Regions from separate parts of the Paraburkholderia sp. WS6 genome, predicted to be linked through region 4. Evidence: predicted binding sites of a transcription regulator. Region 4 holds the regulator's gene; each other region holds the start of a gene.
What was found. Region 4 encodes HrcA, which represses chaperone genes, less so after heat shock. Its sites were predicted from a motif close to TTAGCACTCNNNNNNNNNGAGTGCTAA; they were not measured.

Region 1: a site for HrcA is predicted at 3,759-3,785, ahead of groES (co-chaperone GroES). Genes of this name have one in related genera too.
Region 2: a site for HrcA is predicted at 1,610-1,636, ahead of rpoH (RNA polymerase sigma factor RpoH). Genes of this name have one in related genera too.
Region 3: a site for HrcA is predicted at 1,847-1,873, ahead of M0D64_RS13985 (co-chaperone GroES). Genes of this name have one in related genera too.

The regions. Positions count from the first base shown of each region.
Region 1 covers NZ_JALQCK010000067.1:657-6,179, reverse strand. The annotation lists gene M0D64_RS42185 (rubredoxin) at 108-278, opposite strand; gene M0D64_RS42180 (hydroxymethylpyrimidine/phosphomethylpyrimidine kinase) at 577-1,437, shown strand; gene groL (chaperonin GroEL) at 1,701-3,341, opposite strand; gene groES (co-chaperone GroES) at 3,396-3,686, opposite strand; gene M0D64_RS42165 (hypothetical protein) at 4,254-4,457, opposite strand; gene M0D64_RS42160 (hypothetical protein) at 4,818-5,237, shown strand; gene M0D64_RS42155 (hypothetical protein) at 5,243-5,523, opposite strand, start outside.
Region 2 covers NZ_JALQCK010000016.1:133,687-139,209, forward strand. The annotation lists gene M0D64_RS20425 (cytochrome ubiquinol oxidase subunit I) at 1-13, opposite strand, end outside; gene cydP (cytochrome oxidase putative small subunit CydP) at 3-263, opposite strand; gene rpoH (RNA polymerase sigma factor RpoH) at 612-1,547, opposite strand; gene M0D64_RS20440 (acyloxyacyl hydrolase) at 1,911-2,474, shown strand; gene M0D64_RS20445 (nuclear transport factor 2 family protein) at 2,518-2,901, shown strand; partial or broken gene M0D64_RS20450 (2-isopropylmalate synthase) at 3,154-4,137, opposite strand; gene ybiB (DNA-binding protein YbiB) at 4,492-5,463, opposite strand.
Region 3 covers NZ_JALQCK010000009.1:230,060-235,582, forward strand. The annotation lists gene M0D64_RS13975 (DUF3088 domain-containing protein) at 1-331, opposite strand, end outside; gene M0D64_RS13980 (acyl-CoA dehydrogenase family protein) at 387-1,604, opposite strand; gene M0D64_RS13985 (co-chaperone GroES) at 1,897-2,187, shown strand; gene groL (chaperonin GroEL) at 2,206-3,846, shown strand; gene M0D64_RS13995 (transporter substrate-binding domain-containing protein) at 4,216-5,061, shown strand; gene M0D64_RS14000 (amino acid ABC transporter permease) at 5,058-5,523, shown strand, end outside.
Region 4 covers NZ_JALQCK010000040.1:13,141-18,663, forward strand. The annotation lists gene M0D64_RS34330 (NAD kinase) at 1-896, opposite strand, end outside; gene hrcA (heat-inducible transcriptional repressor HrcA) at 1,110-2,129, shown strand; gene hemH (ferrochelatase) at 2,305-3,375, shown strand; gene M0D64_RS34345 (RNA-binding S4 domain-containing protein) at 3,384-3,791, shown strand; gene M0D64_RS34350 (hypothetical protein) at 3,763-3,924, opposite strand; gene grpE (nucleotide exchange factor GrpE) at 4,304-4,888, shown strand; partial or broken gene M0D64_RS34360 (thioredoxin) at 5,009-5,194, shown strand; gene dnaK (molecular chaperone DnaK) at 5,348-5,523, shown strand, end outside.

The sequences.
Region 1 (5,523 bases), on a different contig from region 4:
CCGAACGCATGAACCGCGTTCGATCCGGCCGACGCCGCCTGCAAAACGCCGCGCCGCAGGCACACGGCATGGCACTCGATTGGACACCGCCGTTTGCCCCTCGGACCTCAGATCTGGACCATCTCGAAGTCTTCCTTGCGCGCTCCGCATTCCGGGCAGGTCCAGTTAATGGGAACGTCCTCCCAGCGCGTGCCCGGCGCAATGCCTTCGTCCGGCAAGCCGGCTTCTTCGTCGTAAATCCAGCCGCAAATCAGGCACATCCAGCTTTGATATTCCATTCTTGTGTCGCGTCGTAGAGTCCGTGGAAACGGGAGCCATGATGGTACCGTGTTGCCGCCCCAATGCCTAGCAAACAGAAACGTGCAATCGTAGTGTGCGGCGGCCTTTGGCTAGAGGGTTGCGTCGGTTTGGTTGGCGCTTACGCGTAGGGTCGCGCCTGGCTGCCGCTCACGTGCTGCTGGCTTGCGGCAATGCGCCGAAGACTGCGAAAAACCGCCTTCATAACGGTTTAGGCCGCATAATTGAGCCGATTGCGCACCCTCTGCGCCTAAATACAGCTCCTTTTTGTAAATCTTCATGCCCAGCGATACGCCTCCGATCGTCCTCACCTTCGGCCTTTCCGATCCCACCGGCGGCTCAGGCCTGCAAGCCGACCTGATGACCCTTGCCAGCATGGGCTGCCATGGCGTCTCCGTGCTCACGGGCTATACCGTGCGCGACTCGGCAAGCTGCGACGAAGTCACCGGACTCGACCCTGAAGTGGTCGCGACCCAGGCTCGGATGCTGCTCGAAGACATGCCGATCGCCGCGTTCAAGGTCGGCGCATGCACGCGCGCTGAAGTGGTGAGCGCGATTGCCGAAGTGGTCGCCGATTACGACGACATCCCGCTGATCCTCGCCCCCGATTTCACGCTCGACGACGAACACGTGCTCGCCGCCGACGAACTGCGCGAAGCGATCGCTGACCTGCTGGCGCCGCAAACCACCTTGCTGGTTGCCGATTCGACCACGCTGCTCGCTCTCGCCCAGCCGGACGGCGACGCCGAGGCGCCGAGCCTCGACGCGGCGATCTCGCATCTGCTGTCGCAAGGCTGCGAATACATTCTGTCGACGGAAACCGGCACGCACCGGCTCGTCAATACGCTGTTCAGCGAAGACGGCCAACTGCGCCAGGATATGTGGGACCGCGGCGCTCATCGGATTATGGGCATTACCGACACGCTCGGCGCCGCGATTGCCGCCTTGCTGGCCAACGGCCAGGACCCTGCTGAAGCCGTACGCGAGGCGCAGGAGTATCTGTATCAGGCGATGCGCAACGCATTTCGGCCAGGAATGGGCGCGTATCTGCCGGATCGCTTCTTCTGGGCCCGCAGCAGCGACGACGACACGCCGCCTGCAACCGGCAAGGATGCGACACCGGGCGAAGCACGGCATTAATTTGACGACTCGAAGCGTCTGCTGCGCGAGCAGCAGACGCCCGGCAGGCGTTTCCACTTCAGCCGCGGCCCGACCAGCCTAACTGTCTGATGAATCCCGCGTGCGCGGAGCACTCGTAATACCGGACGACCTAAGTGCTAGCCCAAAAACAAAAAACCCGCATTTCTGCGGGTTTTTTGCTTTGGGAAGTACGCCTCGCGACGCACTTCCCCATGTGTTTCCAACTGAGCCTCAAACGAGGCCAAGTGAGGCTCAATCGGAAATTACATGTCCATGCCCATGCCGCCCATGCCGCCGGGCATACCGCCGCCCATCGGAGCATCTTCCTTCGGCAGTTCGCAAACAGCAGCGTCGGTGGTCAACAGCAGGCCAGCGACCGAAGCTGCGTTTTGCAGCGCCGTGCGCGTCACCTTCGTCGGGTCCACGACACCTGCGTCAACCAGGTCGACGTACTCGCCGGTTGCTGCGTTGTAGCCGTAGTTGCCCGTGCCAGCAGCAACAGCTGCCACCACGACGCTGGCTTCTTCGCCACCGTTCGTGACGATCTGGCGCAGCGGCTCTTCCATCGCGCGCAGCACGATCTTGATACCTGCGTCCTGATCGGCGTTAGCGCCCTTCAGGCCAGCGATTGCCGTACGTGCACGGATCAGTGCGACGCCGCCGCCAGCAACGATGCCTTCTTCCACAGCTGCGCGCGTTGCGTGCAGTGCGTCTTCGACACGTGCCTTCTTTTCCTTCATTTCGACTTCGGTCGCAGCACCGACCTTGATCACTGCAACACCGCCAGCCAGCTTGGCCACGCGTTCTTGCAGCTTTTCACGGTCGTAGTCCGACGTAGCTTCTTCGATTTGCGTGCGCACTTGCTTCACGCGCGCTTCGATCGTTGCACCTTCGCCAGCGCCGTCGATGATCGTCGTGTTTTCCTTGCCCACTTCGATACGCTTCGCTTGACCCAGTTCAGCCAGCGTTGCCTTTTCGAGCGTCAAGCCGGTTTCTTCAGCGATGACTTGACCGCCGGTCAGGATCGCGATGTCTTCCAGCATGGCCTTACGACGATCGCCGAAGCCCGGAGCCTTGACAGCAACGGTCTTCAGGATGCCGCGGATGTTGTTCACAACCAGCGTGGCCAGCGCTTCGCCTTCGACGTCTTCTGCGATGATCAGCAGCGGACGGCCAGCCTTGGCGACTTGTTCCAGGACCGGGAGGAGGTCACGAATGTTCGAAACCTTCTTGTCGTGCAGCAGCACGAACGGGTTGTCGAGCACAGCAACTTGCTTGTCCGGGTTGTTGATGAAGTACGGCGACAGGTAGCCGCGGTCGAATTGCATGCCTTCAACCACGTCCAGCTCGTCTTGCAGCGACTTGCCGTCTTCAACCGTGATCACGCCTTCCTTGCCGACCTTGTCCATCGCTTCAGCGATGCGGTCACCGATCGACGAGTCGCTGTTTGCCGAAATCGCGCCAACTTGAGCGATTTCCTTGTTGGTCGTGCACGGCTTGCTGATCTTGCGCAGTTCTTCGATCGCTGCGGTCACAGCCTTGTCGATACCGCGCTTCAGGTCCATCGGGTTCATGCCCGATGCAACGTACTTCATGCCTTCGCGGACGATCGACTGAGCCAGAACCGTTGCGGTCGTGGTGCCGTCACCTGCGTTGTCGCTGGTCTTGGAAGCGACTTCCTTGACCATTTGTGCGCCCATGTTCTGGAGCTTGTCTTTCAGTTCGATCTCTTTCGCGACCGAAACACCATCCTTCGTGACCGTCGGGCCGCCGAAGCTGCGTTCCAGGACAACGTTGCGACCCTTCGGGCCCAGCGTGACCTTCACAGCGTTCGCGAGGATGTTCACGCCTTCAACCATCTTGGCACGGGCGGAATCACCGAATACGACGTCTTTAGCTGCCATCTTCTAACTCCTTGAATTCTTTGGGATATGACCGGGAAAAGTAGCGACTGGCGCTTACTTTTGCACCACGGCCATGATGTCTTCTTCGCGCATCACGAGCAGTTCGTTGCCGTCGACCTTGACGGTCTGGCCTGCGTACTTGCCGAACAGGACGCGGTCACCGACCTTCACGTCGAGGGCGATTTGTGCGCCTTTGTCGTCACGCTTGCCCGGGCCGACTGCCAGAATTTCGCCTTGATCCGGCTTTTCTGCTGCGGCTTCGGGGATCACGATGCCCGACGCGGTCTTGGTTTCTTGATCCAGACGTTTGACGATCACGCGATCATGCAAAGGACGAAGGTTCATACATACTCCTCTCTTGATTGAGACTGAAGAACGCTGAGAAAACCCGGCTGGCAGAGCCAACCGGCGATGTTGTTAGCACTCTCGTGCAGCGAGTGCTAATTATATGGACGGGTGGTGACAAATTCAAGAAGGGATGTCGCTTTGACTGTCGAGATTCGCTTAACTTTGAACTTTGTTCGCTTAAGTCTGAACTCTTAGCCGCGCGCGGTCGCCACGACGACATAAAATATCTTTTTAAAACAATGACTTATTGTTCCGCCAGCTGTTTCACAGCGTCGCGCGCGCAGTGCAACTGCACGGCCCTCTCTGACGACATCTGTTCGCAAGTCCTAGTGACTCACGCCAAATTTAGGGAAAACCCCACCAGGGTCGCAATCGCTGGTCTCCTTCAGGCAGATCGAAGAACACGATCCGGCCCTGCGCGTCCGGTGCGGTGACCCCGAGTTCACGTGCTCAATCAAGTCGTCACCGAGCAATGCGATAGCAGCTGCATAAAGATACTGAGTTGAGGCAGGTTCCAGCTAAAAACCGCGCAGGGTCGCTCGAGGCTTTTTACGAGTGCTCGACTCAAGCCCTTTTCAAGCCGCTGACAACGCTCCCCGCAGATTCAGTGACGATAATTCCGCCTTTCAGGCGAGTTGCTTTCACCGCTTCACGAACCTTGTCGTGCACCTCATTGGCCGTGACGTCGCCGTCGTAGCGGTAAGTCGCGTCGGGGAGTTGATAGAGAACACCCTCTGCCTTAATGGTGCGATAGCATCGCCCGTTCATGCCCCTCCTCGAAAGCAGGAGAATCCCCACGGCGTCATCTTGAACGACAAGTGATAGTGTTGTAGTGGATCGGCGAGTCCAAAAAAAGTAAGGGACCAAGTCGAGAAAGGGAATACCCACAAGCGTACCCCACTTGCGCTCGATAATAGTCGCCGACCCGAAACGTCACTTCATGGATGCCCGCGATGCATTGGGAGACCCTCTGGCCGGGCGAGGCTACGATCGACGCCGATGCTGCCGTGGCATACCAGTACGCGTACGTCATCGCAAAAGCGCCGACGTATACCCATAAGGACAATTCACGCACTTGACCGGATGGTGCCGGCGCGCCGGTCAGTCGTCGCCAATCTGATGTCTGCCGTGGCTAACCTGACGGGAGATTTCGCCCATGCGCTTCTGGCGGCTACACCTGAGGGCATGAGAGCAACCGTCGCGCGGTCGCAGCGAATCGACAACAGCCGTGCGAGGAGCTTCGCGAGGATTGAAAAACGACTGATGGGCTTATACACGAAAAACCAGATGCTGTTCGCTGGACACAATGACAATCTCCGCTATCTGGCGGTCTCCGCCAGCTACGTCCGTAGCTGGACTCACAATCGTCACGTACTCGCCTGGCTACGTTTGCATTATCCGGTTCATGCCGCATCGCTTGAGCAGATCGCAGAGGAAGCCGATTGTGCAAAAGAGCCGAAGCGGGCAATGAAGCTGCCTTACGCACGCGACAGAACCCCCGGTGCTACGAAGGAAATCAGGCGGCGAGTTCGTTCACGCGGGACGTAATCACGTCAATACCATCGGGTATGAAGGAGGTGGGTCAGGCAGTGCTGGTAGATGTCCCTTGCGATCGGCGAACGAAAATCGAGCCGCAGATTCTCGCAGAACATCGAAGTGACCTGTCCGGGATCGAAAGTAAGCGGCGATATCAGCTCCATCTGTTCGGCGATCTCGCGGGCCCGACTCGCAAGCATCACACGCTGCAGGATATCGGCACCCCCGCCGTTTGCATCCAGCCAGATTTTCGTCGATTCCACAACGTGATCAGACGACAGCCATTCCCCCGTCAGCT
Region 2 (5,523 bases), on a different contig from region 4:
CGCTAACGGGCATGTTGACCACCTTGGGACGGATGCGAGGCAGGCACGGACAGCAGCGCCTGCGCGACTTGTTCAGGCGGCAGCGACATATGCTCCGCCTGCGGATGATTGAAAAATGCGTACTTGAGCGCCATCAGCAGTACGAATTTGATGGCGAGGACGATGGCGATATCCCGCGCCAGCGTCGGACCGCGTACCCAGGCGGCGAGCCGTTTGCGCAGGCTCGAGCGAGGGTTGTTATTGCGATTCAGGGCTATGGTCATGATCGGTAGAAGGCAACTTCACACCGGTTTAACCGGCTGGATCCAGGCCGTTTCAGGGGCTTGGCAAGTTCATCCCGATTCTAGGAGCAATGACCTAGTGCGCGTAAGTTCGGCACTGCGGCATTGGGTCGCGAACGTCACGCCGTCTGAACAGTATTGCTATGGGGTTTGTGATACGTCAAGAAACACGTGTTTGGTGGGCATGTTCTTGAGTGAGTGCGCGTGCGTCTTCGATTGAGCGCAGGCATTGTCGAGTGGGCACAAAAAAGCCCTGCCTTCTTGCGAGGGCAGGGCTCTGCAGCTAAACAGCGCGCGCCGGACGAGCCGGCACGACTCAAGCTTTAAGTGTTATGCATATTCACTCAACGCGCCGCGCATTTTCTTCATTGCGCTCGCCTCGATCTGGCGAATGCGTTCGGCCGACACGCCGAATTCGTCGGCCAGTTCGTGCAGCGTCGAGCCGCCTGAACCGTCGTCTTCCACCTTCAGCCAGCGTGCCTCGATGATGCGGCGGCTGCGGGCGTCCAGCGCGTCCAACGCGCTCGCGATACCGTCGCTATGCAGCTTGTCGCGCTGACGCGAAGCCAGCACCGCAGTCGGCTCGCTATGCGAGTCGGCGAGGTAGGCGATCGGCGCGTACGACTCTTCGCCGTCTTCGACCTGGCCTTCCAGCGCGATATCGCCGCCGGACAAGCGCGTTTCCATCTCGGCCACTTCTTCACGCTTCACGTTCAGCTCTTTGGCAAGACCTTCGATCTCGTCCGGCGTGAATGCGCCCAGGCCCTGCTTGTGGCTGCGCAGGTTGAAGAACAGCTTGCGCTGCGCTTTGGTGGTGGCGACCTTCACCATCCGCCAATTGCGCAGAATATATTCGTGGATCTCAGCCTTGATCCAGTGCATGGCGTACGACACGAGGCGTACGTTTTGCTCGGGGTCAAAGCGCTTCACGGCCTTCATCAGGCCGATATTGCCTTCCTGGATCAGGTCGGCATGCGGCAGTCCATAACCAAGGTAATTGCGCGCGATCGATACGACCAGCCGCAGGTGCGACAGGACGAGACGGCGCGCGGACCCGAGGTTGTCCTGCTCGCGAAATTCGGTGGCGAACTGGCGTTCTTCCGCCGGCGTCAGCATCGGAATCCGATTTACGGCCTGGATGTAGGCGTCGATATTGCCCAGTTGACCGGGCAGCAGCGAGGAATGCGAGAGCGCCAGTGCACCTGCCGAAGCGGCCTTAGCCGATGACGGGCTCAAAGTACTCGGAAGGGTCATTGCATGGCTCACGTAGGAAACTCCTTTGGAATCAGACAAAAGCGTATTCAGGTAAACGACTCCAGCGTTGGATGTTAGCACTCTGATTTGCCGAGTGCTAATACTTAGAGGCTGTAGGGACATCCAAGTTCCGCAAATTCCTATTGAAATTTAGATTTTGATAGTAATGGTATACCTTTATGGCCAGATGTGCGTGGGTCGCAGGATTTACCTAACAAAACGCCTTCATTCTTATAAATGACCGATATTTTTAAAAATAGAAGTGACTAATTGCGGAAATTTTGCTTTCTTCATACGATCCGCCGGATGTACATTGTCTTTAGAATAAACGGGACAGTGATCTACTGACCAACGTTCGACTAGCTCGGGTGTGCGATGAAGAACAAAAAAAATGCGTTGCGTGGTGTGGTTCTAAAAGGCGCTTCGGCGGCCATCCTGTTTGGCGCTTCGGGACTGGCGGCAGCCGACCAGTTCGGCGTGCAGATCGCCGGCGGCCTGGGAGATAACCACATTAAAAAGCTCGATCTCGGCCTGGTCTGGGATCCGAATCTGACGTGGTGGCAGATCGGCGATTGGCACTTTTCGCTGATCGGCGAAGCGCACGTGGCCTGGTGGCATACCGACGAAGGGAATGTGCACGAGAACATCGGCGAGATCGGTGTGACGCCGATCATTCGCTTCATCGACGGAGCGGGCGCGATTCGTCCTTACGTCGAAGCGGGCGCCGGTATCCGCCTTCTGACGAGTCCGAGAATCTCCACTGACCTCACGCTCTCGACCGCGTTCCAGTTCGCCCCCATGGCGGGTGTCGGCCTGCAATTCGGCAGTCACCAGCAGTACGAGGCGGGCTATCGCTTCCAGCATATTTCCAATGGCGGTATCAAAGAGCCGAATCCTGGTATAAATTTCCACCAGCTATATTTGCAATATAACTTCTGACGACCGTGGCCACGTTCGGCTCACCGGTGCAAGGGGCTGAGCAATGGCGGCAAAGATAATCGAAGCGATTCGCGGGCTCGAGCGAGAACGCTTCCGTGCGATGGTCGACGGCGACGGGCAGTCGCTCGATGCGCTGCTCGCGGACAACGTGAGCTATGTCCATACGAACGGCAAGCGTGAAACGAAGCGACAGTTCATCGACGGTATTACCGCCGGGCGCCGCCGCTATCGGCAGATCGAGGTGCAGTCGCAAGAAGTGCTGCCGGTGGGGCGCGAGACCTGCGTCGTCACCGGGCGCGCACTGATCGAAATGGAAGCGAACAACGGCGCGCTGCTGTTTCCGATCGCGTACACGGCGATTCACACACAGGAAGATGGGCAATGGCGCCTGATCGCCTGGCAGGCGACGCGTTGCGCGATCGAGTGAGCCTTGTGAGCCCACTTCGTTTCGCTGGTCGCAGTTGGTGAGCGCCTTGTGAGCGCTCGAACGGCACGAGCAGGCGGGTCGCACCGCCCATGCTGAATTCGCCGCCTGGTGGGTTCGGCCGGGCGGGTTTTGATGCAGTTACCCCGCCACGAACGCGGTCTAAACCGCGAGGGGCGGCTCCGCTTCGCCTCAAGTCACTTAGGCAGCGACGCGCTGCAGATCTTCATCGCTCCACACCGGCCGCTCTGCAGCATCGCCCGCATACGGATGCCGCGGATGCACCGGAATCTGATTGCAGCGCTCGACCACGCGCCGCACCGCACCAATATCCGAAAAGTCGAGGCCTGGGTCGACGCCCTGCGCGTCAAGGTTCATCGCGAGCGTAACGAGGTCCACGTTGCCCGTGCGCTCGCCGTTGCCGAACAGGCATCCTTCGACGCGATCCGCGCCCGCCAGCAGCGCCAGTTCCGTAGCGGCCACGGCGGTGCCGCGATCGTTATGCGGATGCACCGACAGCACGATGCTGTCGCGATAACTGAGATTGCGGTCCATCCATTCGATCTGGTCGGCGAACACGTTGGGTGTCGCGGCTTCGACGCTAGCGGGCAAATTGACGATCATCTTGTGGTCGCGCGTGGGACGCCACGTCTGCGCAACTGCGTCGCATACTTCACGCGCGTATGGGAGTTCGGTCGTGTTGAAGGTTTCGGGCGAATACTGGAACGTCCAGTGCGTATCGGGCCGCGCGTGCGCATGTTTCTTGATGAGGCACGTGCCTTCCACAGCCAGTGCCTTGATCTGCTCCTTCGACTGGTTGAAGACGATTTTGCGAAACGACGGGCAGATTGCGTTGTACAGGTGCACGATGGCGCGCGGCGCGCCCTCCAGCGATTCGAACGTGCGCGCAATCAGTTCGGCGCGTGAGGGCACGAACACTTCGATCGTCACGTCGTCGGGAATGCGTTTTTCTTCGATCAGTTTGCGCACGAAATCGAAGTCGGTTTGCGAGGCCGACGGGAAACCGACTTCGATTTCCTTGAAGCCGATCGCCACCAGCATCTCGAAGAATTCGAGCTTTTGCGCGGCATTCATCGGCTCGATGAGCGCCTGATTGCCGTCGCGCAGATCGGTGCTCATCCAGATCGGCGCGTGGTTGATCGTGCGGCTCGGCCATTTGCGCCCGGTGAGGTGCACTGTGGGGAAGGGACGGTATTTTTCAGCGGGATTGCGCAACATGAAATTGACCCTCGCGCTTCGTCCGAAGGGTAAACGGACGAACGCAAACGACTACAGGTTGTGAAGAACTACGGTCGGGGGTGAGGCAGTAACTGCGGGGAACTGCTTTGAGGACCGCGCTTTGGGCAACTAATCTGGGTGATTCAGGCTGCCAACGCGCGGCGCTACGTCTGACTTACGCTAGACGTAGCGATAGGGGCCGCGCTAGGCGGCCGGAGGTAATTCGGAGGGTGTTCGGAAGGGAACGCATAGGTCTAATGTATGACGGCTCTCAGCGGCATGTCAACCCGCGACCGTCATCCTGGCGCGTGAGTGCAATGCCGCAAGCGCTGCGTTGCACTCACGCCGCGCACGTCACACGGGTATTTTCGCGACGTCGACGATCAGCTCCACTTGCCGTTCGATCGCGCTCGGCACAGGTGCTTCGCCGCGCAACACGGCGTCGATCCACGCGGCTGTGGTCGGGGCGTCGCGAGCTTCGGGCACGTCGACTTCAGGCGCGTCGGGCGACGAGCGCTCGTGCGGCACGCGCGTTTCGCAGATGCCGTCGTGCAGCCAGTCCACTTGCACCTGGCGCCGCGTGTCGGCCACCGCTTCGCCTTCGGTGCCGCGCGCGAGCAGGGCGCCGCCCTCCGCGGCGGCGGGGTGCGTGTTGAACAACTGCGTGAGACTGTCGCGATACGGCGGATGCGTGTAGTTCACGAGCCGTAGCCCGGCGGGCGCGAACGGCTGCAGAATTTTCACGAGCGTATGCGTTGAATTGCGCACGCCCATCCGCCGGCGCAGCGAAAGAAGATGCGCGAGCTTCGGCGCGAGTACTTCGATCGGTGCGAACGCGAGACGACGCTCGGCGAGACCGTCTTCGATGTCGGCGTGCGATCGCGCATGCGGGATCTGCAGATGCGTGAAGATTTCAGCACTCGTCACGCGGCCCGGATCTTCCGTGACGCCATGCACCAGCACCGGCACACCTTCGCGTGCCAGCAGCAGCGCGAGCAGCGGCACCAGGTTGGGCTGTTTGCGCGCGCCGTTGTAGGTGGGTATCGACACGGGCCGGAATGCCGCGTGCGGCAGATGAAGCGGTTCGAACGACGCCTGCGCGCCGGCCAGCATGGCGGCGAGTTCGTCGGCAGTTTCGCCTTTCACGCGATACGCGAGCAGCACGGCGCCGAGTTCGAGATCGGCCACGCGGCCGTCGAGCATCGCGGTGTAAAGCGTGCGCGTATCTTCAGCAGTCAGCGCGCGGGCGCCGTTCGGGCCGCGGCCGATTTCCTTGATATAGCGGGCGCAGGGGAAAAGATTGGCGGTGTCGGCGGTGTCGGTCATCGGGCGCAGTGGGACGGGGGCGTGCCGCGTTGGGGCGGTCGGCCGGGGAATTCAAAGGAC
Region 3 (5,523 bases), on a different contig from region 4:
GGAAACCGTGACGCTGCGCAAGCAGGTCGAGGATCCGGCGCGTATCCGTTTCGAAGCGCTTCTCGCCCAGCGTCTGGGCATCTGCCGGCGCAGGCTGATCGTCGCCGAAAATCAACACCGGCAGACTCTGGTGCTCAGCATCGAGTGCCTCCACGACCGCGGCGCGGGGACGCGGGAACGGCAAGCGGCGAATGTCCAGGCGTGCGTTAAGCGCAGGGTCGCTCGCCAGCAATCCTTCGATAGGCGCGCCATCCGGACAGATAAAGCGCTCGTCGGGGTGGTTCGGATCGGTAAAGCCCGGTTCCAACAGCAATAGCAGATCTCGGCTCATGGCATTCAGTAGTGGGATGATGGGTAAATGGATCGCAGCGTTTTTTCCAGGAATTTCAGAAAACGCGCCCTTCAGTCAGATGCGTGGTCACGCCGTTCAACTCGTAATCGCCGATCACGCGTGCTTTATGCAGTAACGGGTTGTGGCTGAAGATCGTGCGCAGATTGCGCCAGTGACGGTCGAAATTGTGCGCTCGCCCTGTAGCCGATGCCCCGCCGATTTCAAACAAACGCTCGCCCGCATAGAGCGCCAGCTTGCTGACCACCAGTTGCGTTTTGGCGGTAGCCAAGGACCCTTCCAGCACGAGGTCTTCCGCATTGGCTGCGCCGCTGCGGATTGCATTTGCCGAGCGGTCCAGCGTGCGTGCGTTCTGCGCGACCAGCGCGTCGATCGACAGACTGTGCGCCGCGAGGTCGCCGACCACCTGCTGCACGAAACCGTCCTCGCGTGCCGAGGGTGCCGGGCTATGCAGCACTGGGCGCCCGTATTGCGTCACGTAGCGCCGCGCGTCCGCAAGAATGTTGCGCACGATACCTGCCGCGACCGTTACCAGATGCAATTGCCGCACCGCGCTGCCATGGCGGCCTGCGAGACTCGTATAGCCGCGTGTTGCGATTTCATGGGCAAATACCTGCACGTTGTCGAGCACGAGACTGCCGCTCGCCGTCATGCGCTGCCCCATCCCGTCCCAATCGTCGAGCACCTGCAGGCCCTCACGTGAGACCGGGATGACAATCGACACCTTCTCATCCTTCTCGTCCTGCACATTGATGCGCGCATAGTCGGAGAACGCCGTGCCGGTCGAACAGTATTTTTTGCCCGTTACGCGAAAGTGCTCACCGTCGCGCACCAGCTTGGTGACGATTTCACCGGGCCTGGATGTGCCAAGCTCCGTCGACGCGCCGCCGAAGATCGCCCCTTCCCGTACGCGCTCGATCTGCGTGTCGTTGAAGGCGGAGCGCGGTGACAGCACCAACTGTTCGGTCAGATCGAAATGAATCCGCAATGCATGCGCGACATTCGACTCTTCCGCAGCCAGCGTGGCGATCACATGGAACAGGTCCTCCAGCGAACCGCCGAGGCCGCCCCACTCGACCGGAAAACGGAGCACGCCGAGCCCCGATTCGCGAAACAACGCGAAGCGGTCGAACGGCAACTCGCGCCGCACCTCGCGTTGCGCGGCGTCTTCGCCGATCGCTTTAGCGAGCGCCGGCAACGCGCCGAGCGCCGCCTGAAGCCGCGCACGTGCTGTGCTTTCCTGAGAGACCTGCATGCCATCATTCCTTGTGTATAAGCGCGCGGATCAGGCTAGATCCGGCTGATTGTCTTGGGAGCGTGTATCGGCATCCCGATGGGACGTGCCGATTCGACGGATCAGTATAGGGACGCGGCCCACCTTGCAAAACCAGCGAATCAAGCTATGGATATGCGCGTTTCTGAAATGCCATTCGCCGATAAGGATCGATGAATCCGTTATTGGAGCGTCGCGCGGCATCTTTCTATACTCGATTCCGGTCAGCACTCACCAACGACGAGTGCCAAATTTCAATCGCGGAAGTCGAACCATGAGCCTACGTCCCTTGCATGACCGCTTGATCGTCAAGCGTCTCGACCAGGAAACCAAAACTGCTTCAGGCATCGTCATTCCCGAAAGCGCCGCCGAAAAGCCGGACCAGGGCGAAGTGATCGCCATTGGGCCGGGCAAGCGCGATAGTGACGGCAAACGCATCGAGCCTGACCTGAAAGTCGGCGAACGTGTGCTGTTCGGCAAGTACGCCGGCCAGTCGGTCAAAGTCGACGGCAACGAATTGCTCGTGCTGCGCGAAGAAGATGTCGTCGCAGTCGTCACGCAATAACGAACGGAGCATCAAACCATGGCAGCAAAAGAAATCATTTTTAGCGACGTCGCCCGCTCGAAACTGGTCGAAGGCGTCAACATTCTGGCCAACGCGGTCAAGGTCACGCTCGGTCCGAAGGGCCGCAACGTGGTGCTGGAACGCAGCTTCGGCTCGCCGGTGGTGACGAAAGACGGCGTCTCGGTCGCCAAGGAAATCGAATTGCCGGACCGCGTGCAGAACATCGGCGCGCAACTCGTGAAGGAAGTTGCCTCGCGCACCAGCGACGCCGCCGGCGACGGCACCACCACCGCGACTGTGCTCGCGCAAGCCATCGTGCGTGAAGGCCAGAAATACGTCGCGGCAGGCCTCAACCCGTTGGACCTGAAACGCGGCATCGACAAGGCCGTGATCGCCGCGATCGACGAACTGAAGAAGATCAGCAAGCCGACCACGACCAGCAAGGAAATCGCCCAGGTCGCAACGATCTCGGCCAACGGCGAAGAGTCGATCGGCCAGCGTATCGCCGAAGCGATCGACCGGGTCGGCAAGGAAGGCGTCATTACCGTCGAAGACGGCAAGTCGCTCGACGATGAACTCGACGTGGTGGAAGGCCTGCAGTTCGACCGTGGCTACCTGTCGCCCTATTTCATCAACGATCAGGACAAACAGGTTGCCGTGCTCGATAACCCGTTCGTGCTGCTGCACGACAAGAAGGTGTCGAACATCCGCGATCTGCTGCCGATTCTGGAACAGGTCGCCAAAGCCGGCCGCCCGCTGCTGATCATCGCGGAAGACGTGGAAGGCGAAGCGCTGGCTACGCTTGTGGTCAACAACATTCGCGGCATTCTGAAGACCGTCGCGGTCAAGGCGCCGGGCTTCGGCGACCGCCGCAAGGCCCTGCTTGAAGACATCGCGATTCTGACCGGCGGCCAGGTGATCGCCGAAGAAACCGGGCTGTCGCTCGAGAAAGCGACGCTTGCGGAACTCGGTCAAGCCAAGCGCATCGAGGTGGGCAAGGAGAACACCACGGTTATCGACGGCGCAGGCGACAGCAAGAACATCGAAGCGCGTGTGAAGCAGATCCGCACGCAGATCGAGGAAGCAAGCTCCGACTACGACCGGGAAAAACTGCAGGAACGTGTGGCGAAGCTGGCGGGCGGCGTGGCGGTCATCAAGGTGGGCGGCGCGACCGAGATCGAAGTCAAAGAAAAGAAAGACCGTGTCGACGACGCGCTGCACGCCACGCGCGCTGCGGTCGAAGAAGGTATCGTGCCGGGCGGCGGCGTCGCGTTGATCCGCGTGAAGCAGGCCATCAGCGGACTCAGAGGTGTGAACGCCGATCAGGATGCGGGCATCAAGATCGTGCTGCGCGCGCTCGAAGAACCGCTGCGCCAGATCGTGACGAACGCCGGTGAAGAAGCCAGCGTAGTGGTCGCCAAGGTGGCCGACGGTACGGGCAACTTCGGCTACAACGCACAGACCGGCCAATACGGCGACCTCGTGGAATCGGGCGTGCTCGATCCGACCAAGGTCACGCGTACGGCGCTGCAAAACGCGGCCTCGGTTACGGGTCTGCTGCTGACCACCGATGCCACCGTTCATGAAGCACCGAAGGATGCGCCGGCAGCCGGCCAGGCTGGCGGTCCGGGCGCAGGTGGGCCGGGACTGGATTTCTGATTCTGAGCGTCAACGCGCTAGCCGCACAAGCACGCCGGCATGCTTTCCACAGCATGCCGGCGTGCTGCAACAGGAGCAAACGTGTCAGCCGGATATAGCGCGGCACACACAACCGGTGCATAGCCGGTCAAATCCGCCACAACATCCATTTCTCCGTTTCAACGACGCTCGCGTCTGCATAAATGCGCGAATCAGATAACGGTATGAAAAATCCTTGGTTCTTTCCGGCGTCACACATGCCGAGAATAGGCAGTCCCGAATCGCGTCCTGTATTTCTCCTCCGGCAAGTCCTGGTGGCCTCATAGCAACGAAGTCACGCCGATCGGCCGGAGCGATATCAGGATCCAACCTGACTTCCGCCTATCTTTCATGTTCAGCCGACCGACCCGCCCCACCCTCCAGCGCGCATTGCGCGCCGTAACGCTTTTCGCAGCATTGGGCGCCAGTGCCGCCCACGCCGATACGACACTCGATCGGATTCATCTGCGGCACAAGATCGTCATCGGCGTGATCCTGTCCGGTCCGCCGTTCGGCTCGCTGGATCCGGCCACACAGAAACCGCTCGGCTTTAATATCGATCTCGCGAACGACGTCGCGAAACGCCTCGGCGTCGACGTGGAGTTGACGCCGGTTCAACCGTCGAATCGCGTGCAGTTCCTGCAGCAAGGCAAGGTCGATGCACTGATCGCCAACATGGAAGTCACGAAGGAACGCGCGGAACTCTTCTCCTACCCGCCTACCCCGTTCGAGGAAATCGGCGGTGCGCTGATTACCCGCAAGGACAGCGGCATCAAGACCTGGAACGACGTGCGCGGCAAGCCCGTGTGCGTCTCGCAGGGCAGCAACTATACGAAACCGCTCGCCGAAGAATATGGCGCACAGGTGAAGGCATTTCGCGGCCAACCGGAGTCGCTGCTCGCATTGCGCGGCAATAACTGCGTCGCCGCGGTTCACGTTGCCCCTACGCTGCGCCTGCTCGTCGCGCGCAATCCGGACTGGAAGGACTACACGATTCCCGTATCGAACGAGCTGATTCCGTCGCCGTCTGTAATCTGGGTTCGCAAGGGTGAAACGGATACGCAGAGCGCGCTCGAAAAAATCGTGCAGGACTGGCATCGCAGCGGCTGGCTGATCGACGTCGAGCACAAGAACGGCATGCAGCCCTCGCAAGCCGTGCTCGATCTGCATGCGAAGTACAAGGCGCAAGGTGCATGAGCGAGTCGACTCAAGTGCTCTCGCACGCCGCCGCGAGCGTGGTCGATGCGATCAGCAGGATCGGGCTGAACTACAGTTTCGTTCTCGCGCCTGACGAACTCGCGTCGTTCCTGCATGGCATGCTGGTCACGCTGGAACTCTCGCTTGTTACGGCGCTCGGCAGTCTTGGCGCCGGTGTGGTGTTGGCGGCGCTACTCACTTCCCAGCGTCCGGCGCTCGCGCGCCCCGCTCGCGTGTTCGTCGAGATCACGCGCAATACGCCGACGCTCGTGCAGCTTTTCTGCGCCTTTCTGGTGATCAACATGCTGCTCAGCGAGGCACTGCGCAATCTGGGCGGCAATCCGCTGACGCCGTTCATCTGGAGCGCGATCGTCATCTCGCTGCACAAGGGCGCGTTTCATGCCGAAGCCCTGCGCGCCGGTATCGAAGCGGTGCCGCGCACCACGCTCGAAGCAGCCCAGT
Region 4 (5,523 bases):
TTGGTATCTTCTTCGTGCGACGGGTATTCGTTCCAGTGCAGCTTCTTGCGCAGCGTCGCGAAATGGCTGTAGCCGACCGGATGCAGCATCGGCACCGTATGGCGCGAGCGGCGCACTTCGATCGTGTCGCCCAATTCCAGTGAAGTGAACGACTGCATGTCGAAATTGACGTTCACTTCGCGGCCCGAGACGATCTGGATGCTCACCTTCGAGTCGTCCGGCAGCACGATTGGCCGGTTCGACAACGCATGCGGCGCAATCGGCACCAGCACGATGCCTTGTAATTGCGGATGCAGGATCGGCCCCTGCGAGGACAGCGCGTAGGCGGTCGAACCCGTTGGCGTGGCGACGATCAGGCCGTCCGAGCGCTGGTTGTACATGAAGCGCCCGTCCACCGAGACATGCAGTTCCGCCATCCCCGAGAAACCGCTGCGGTTGACCACCACGTCGTTGAAGGCAAGTGCGTGATAGATCGGGGCGCCGTCGCGCATGATGCGCGCTTCGAGCAGCATGCGCTCTTCGCGCTCGAAGTTGCCTGAGAGCATTTGCGGCACGATCTCGCGCATGTCGGAGATCGGAATGTCGGTAATGAAGCCGAGCCGGCCGTGGTTGATGCCGATCAGCGGCGTGCGGTAGGGCGCGAGCTGGCGCCCAATGCCTAGCATCGTGCCGTCGCCGCCTAGCACCACGGCAACGTCGGCGCGCGCGCCGATCTCGGCGGGACGCAGCGCCGGATAGTCGGTTACGCCAATTTCGGCGGCGGTGTCGGCTTCGAATACGACCTCGAAGCCGCGCCTCGCGATGCACGAGGCGAGCTCGGTCAGCGGCTCGCCGATGCCCGGCGTATTGTTGCGCCCGACGAGCGCGACGGTCTTGAACTGGCTGGTCACTTGCATGCCGGCATTACACCATAGGTAGGGCCTGAAAAGAACCGCAGACAGACCCGGTAGCGAGCCTGCGCAAGCGCGCTGCCGGCGCATTGGGCGATTATCGTTAGAATGGTGAAACCTTGATGACATGCCCCGCCCCGCCAACCGGCGGCGCGATAGTCAGGGGTTGGCGCCGTTAGCGCTCGCTGTAGCCGCGTCATTGAGCTAAAATTTTCCGTCATGCTAGATCCCCGCGCACAAACCCTCCTCAAAACGCTGATCGAGCGCTACATCGCCGAAGGTCAGCCGGTCGGCTCGCGCACGTTGTCACGCTATTCCGGCCTCGAACTGAGCCCGGCCACGATCCGCAACGTGATGTCCGATCTCGAGGACCTGGGGCTCGTAATCAGTCCACATACGTCGGCGGGCCGGATTCCGACGCCGCGCGGTTACCGGCTGTTCGTCGATACCATGCTGACGGTGGAATCCGCCGCGGACGAAGAAGCGGTGATGCGTATCGTCAAGACTACGCTGCAGGCGGGCGAGCCGCAGAAAGTCGTCGCCGCGGCGGCCAGCGTGCTGTCCAATCTGTCGCAGTTCGCCGGTGTGGTGCTCACGCCGCGCCGCAGCCACGTGTTCAAGCAGATCGAATTCATGCGCCTGTCGGACAAGCGCATCCTGCTGATCATCGTGACGCCCGAGGGCGACGTGCAGAACCGCATTATGGCCACCCAGCGCGACTTTTCGCCGTCGCAACTGGTGGAAGCCTCCAATTACATCAATGCGCACTTCGCGGGCCTCTCGTTCGACGACGTGCGCCGCCGCCTGCGCGAAGAAATCGACGAATTGCGCGGCGACATGACCACGCTGATGCACGCCGCGGTCACGGCCAGCACGGATGAAACCGACACCGGCGAACACGTGTTGATTTCCGGCGAGCGCAACCTGCTCGAAGTCGCCGACCTTTCGTCGGACATGGCGCGCCTGCGCAAGCTGTTCGATGTGTTCGACCAAAAGACCAGTCTCCTTCAGTTGCTCGACGTGTCGAGTCACGCCGCGGGCGTGCAGATTTTCATTGGCGGCGAGTCGAATCTCGTGCCGATCGAGGAAATGAGCGTCGTCACCGCGCCTTATGAGGTGAACGGCAAGATTGTCGGCACGCTTGGCGTGATCGGGCCGACCCGCATGGCCTACAACCGCGTGATCCCAATCGTGGACATCACCGCGCGGTTGCTTTCGCTGACGCTTAGTCAACAGTAACCTGCGGTCACCGTGGCTGCCGCACACCTCATGCTGCAAATGATGCGCGACAGCGCGCGGCTTGCCAATTGGCCGAATGGCCAGGGGTCCCTGGCGGACCTCGCAATGGACCGCGCCGCTATAATGAATTCCACCTGAACCGACTCTCCGCCCAAAGCGGTTATCCCTGCTGCCTATGCGCTTCGACCTCGAGCGGCCATCGCAGAACGCCACGTCACATCGTGTGGCCGTGTTGCTGATCAATCTCGGCACGCCCGACGCGCCGACACCGCGTGCGGTCCGGCGCTATCTTGCGCAGTTCCTGTCCGATCCGCGTGTGGTCGAAATTCCGGCGCTGCTCTGGCAGGTGATCCTGCGCGTGTTGATTTTGCCGTTCCGGAGCCCCGCGTCAGCAAAGAAGTACGCGGCCGTGTGGATGCCGGAAGGCTCGCCGCTGCGTGTCTTCACGGAGAAGCAGGTGGAGGGTTTGCGCCATCTGCTGCAATTGAACGATTACACGGTGCTGGTCGACTACGCGATGCGCTATGGCACGCCCGGCATTCCGGCCATGCTGAACCAGCTCAAGCTGGCGGGCGCCGAGCGCGTGCTGCTGATGCCCATGTATCCGCAATACTCGTCGTCGACCACGGCCACGGCGTTCGACGACGCTTTTTCTGCCCTCAAGCGCATGCGGAATCAGCCGGAAATCCGCACGGTGCGCCAGTACGCCGATCATCCGGCGTATATCGCCGCGCTCGCCGCTCAGGTGCACCACTACTGGCATCAGCACGGCCGACCGGATTTCGCGGCAGGCGACAAGCTGGTGCTGAGTTTTCACGGCGTGCCCAAGCGCACGATGGATCTCGGCGATCCGTATCACGAGCAATGCCAGCAGACCGGCGCGTTGTTGACGCAGGCGCTGGGATTGACGCAGGTGGAATGCCGCGTCACGTTTCAGTCGCGCTTCGGCAAGGCTGAGTGGCTGCAGCCGTACACCGCCCCCACGCTGAAGGAATTGGGCTCGGCGGGCGTGCGGCGTGCCGACGTGTTCTGTCCGGGTTTTACCGCCGACTGCCTTGAAACGATTGAAGAAATCGGCATGGAGGTGCGCGACGAGTTCCTGCAGGCGGGCGGCAAGGAATTCCATCGAATTCCCTGCCTGAACGCCTCGCAGCCGTGGATCGCCGCGCTCGGCGAGATCGTCGCGCAGAATCTGCAGGGCTGGCCCGTGCAAGCGGTGCCGGTGCCGCACACGACTGGGGCTTAAGCAGGCTCATGAATTACAGGATTTCAACCGAACCGGGCGCGAAGCTGCGCATCGACAAATGGCTTTGGGCGGCGCGCTTCTTCAAGACCCGCTCGCTCGCGGCGGATGCCGTCGAAAAAGCGCACGTGCGCATCGGCGGCGCGAGTGTCAAACCGGCCAAGGAGGTGCGCGTAGGCGACCTGGTCGAGATAGAAATCGAGCGGATTGTCTGGCAGGTGGAAGTGCTGGGCGTATGCGACGTGCGCGGCCCGGCCAGCGTCGCGCAGACGCTTTATGCGGAAACGGAAGAGAGCAAGGTGAAGCGGCAGGTCGAGCAGGAGCGGCGCAAGACATACCGAGAACCGGCCGCCGCTTTGCACGGCAGGCCGACCAAGCGCGACCGGCGCACTATCGACAAACTTTCAGGTGGGGATTGAACAATTGTTCCATCGTCGCGTGCACACCGCCGTACTCGGTGGTGTGATCGTTGACGGCCCCGGACATGCAGATGGTCGTGGTGCCCGCGATCAGTACCAATGCGACCACCGATATTGCAAAGGTCAGCTTCACGGTACTCCCCTTGGGAAGATTCGAGACGGAAACAGGCGAATCAGGTGGTAATTGAAAATTATCGGTAAGGCTTACGTTAGATTAGGGTTAACGTGTCTTTTCCGACGCTTTAATGGAGCATAGGCCACTTGTTGGGCGCACTCAATCTCAATCTGATTGCGACGCAATAATGGTTGTAACCGGGCATTTCTGCCGCACGTCCGCGGTGTGAAAAGTTCCGGGAGATGCGCTTGAATTGGGTCTTTCCGGCCCCATCTGCCGTTTCGATACGCGCTCACGCACCAAGTTGTCTGTCGCAATTTTGCAACGCACAAATTGCGACAGCTTTTGACGCGTTGCCGCCACCACTAGCTTTAACCTTTTAACGACTGTCAGCGACATGGAAAACACGCAAGAGAACCCGACGAGCCAGAATCCCACGCCCGCCGACGAAACCGCGCGCCAGGCCGCCGAGGCTGCAGCATCCCAGCAGGACACCGCTGCAAACGCTGCGCCTGAAGCGCCGGCAACTGGCGTGGAAGCCGCATTGGCCGAAGCAGAGGCGAAGCTTGCCGAGATGCAGGAAAGCTTCCTGCGGGCGAAGGCGGAGACTGAGAATGTGCGCCGCCGCGCCCAGGAAGACGTCGCCAAGGCCCACAAGTTCGCGATCGAAAGCTTCGCTGAGCATTTGCTGCCGGTGGTCGACAGCCTTGAAGCGGCGGTTGCCCACTCGTCCGACGACCTGCAAAAGGTCCGTGAAGGTGTCGAACTCACGCTGCGCCAGCTCTCCGGCGCGCTGGAGAAGGGCCGCGTCGTTGCCCTGAACCCGGTTGGCGAGAAGTTCGACCCGCACCGCCACCAGGCTATTTCGATGGTGCCGGCCGACCAGGAACCGAACACCGTCGTTGCTGTGCTGCAAAAAGGCTTCGTGATCGCCGACCGCGTGCTGCGTCCGGCCCTCGTGACTGTCGCGGCGCCGAAGTAAGCAAGCATCTGAGGCGCGCAGCGCGAGCTGCCTCAGACGCCGCATCAGGGACGCGGTTATCAGCCGGTCCGTCTGACAGGCGCCGTGATGGCCAACATTCCCGTCGACGCCACTGCGGTCATGCTTCACGGCGTGTCCACATGGTTCTTCTTTTACCGAGGCAAGCGGCTTGGCCAGGCTACCGGCTGGCACGGCCTTGGGCAGTTCGAGGCGGCGGTCGCGGTCGCGCGGGACAAGATCCGTGCGGGCAATGTGGTCGGCAGTACGGCAAATGGTGAAAAAAGCGGCAAAAGTTCGACCGATTGAAAAAAATTAAAGACCGCATCGTAAAAGAGGTCTTGAAAACGATGCGGACGCACTTATGTTGAGTGCAGGTAGGAATTCAGAGCGGATCGCCGTACCGCCAGATGGGCAAAAACGGCGATTCCCGCAGCGATCAAAGTCAGGAGATTAGTAAAAATGGGCAAAATCATCGGTATCGACCTCGGCACGACCAACTCGTGCGTGGCGATCATGGAAGGCAATTCGGTCAAGGTGATCGAGAACTCGGAAGGCGCGCGCACCACGCCGTCGATCATCGCTTACATGGAAGACGGCGAGATTCTCGTCGGCGCGCCTGCGAAGCGTCAGTCGGT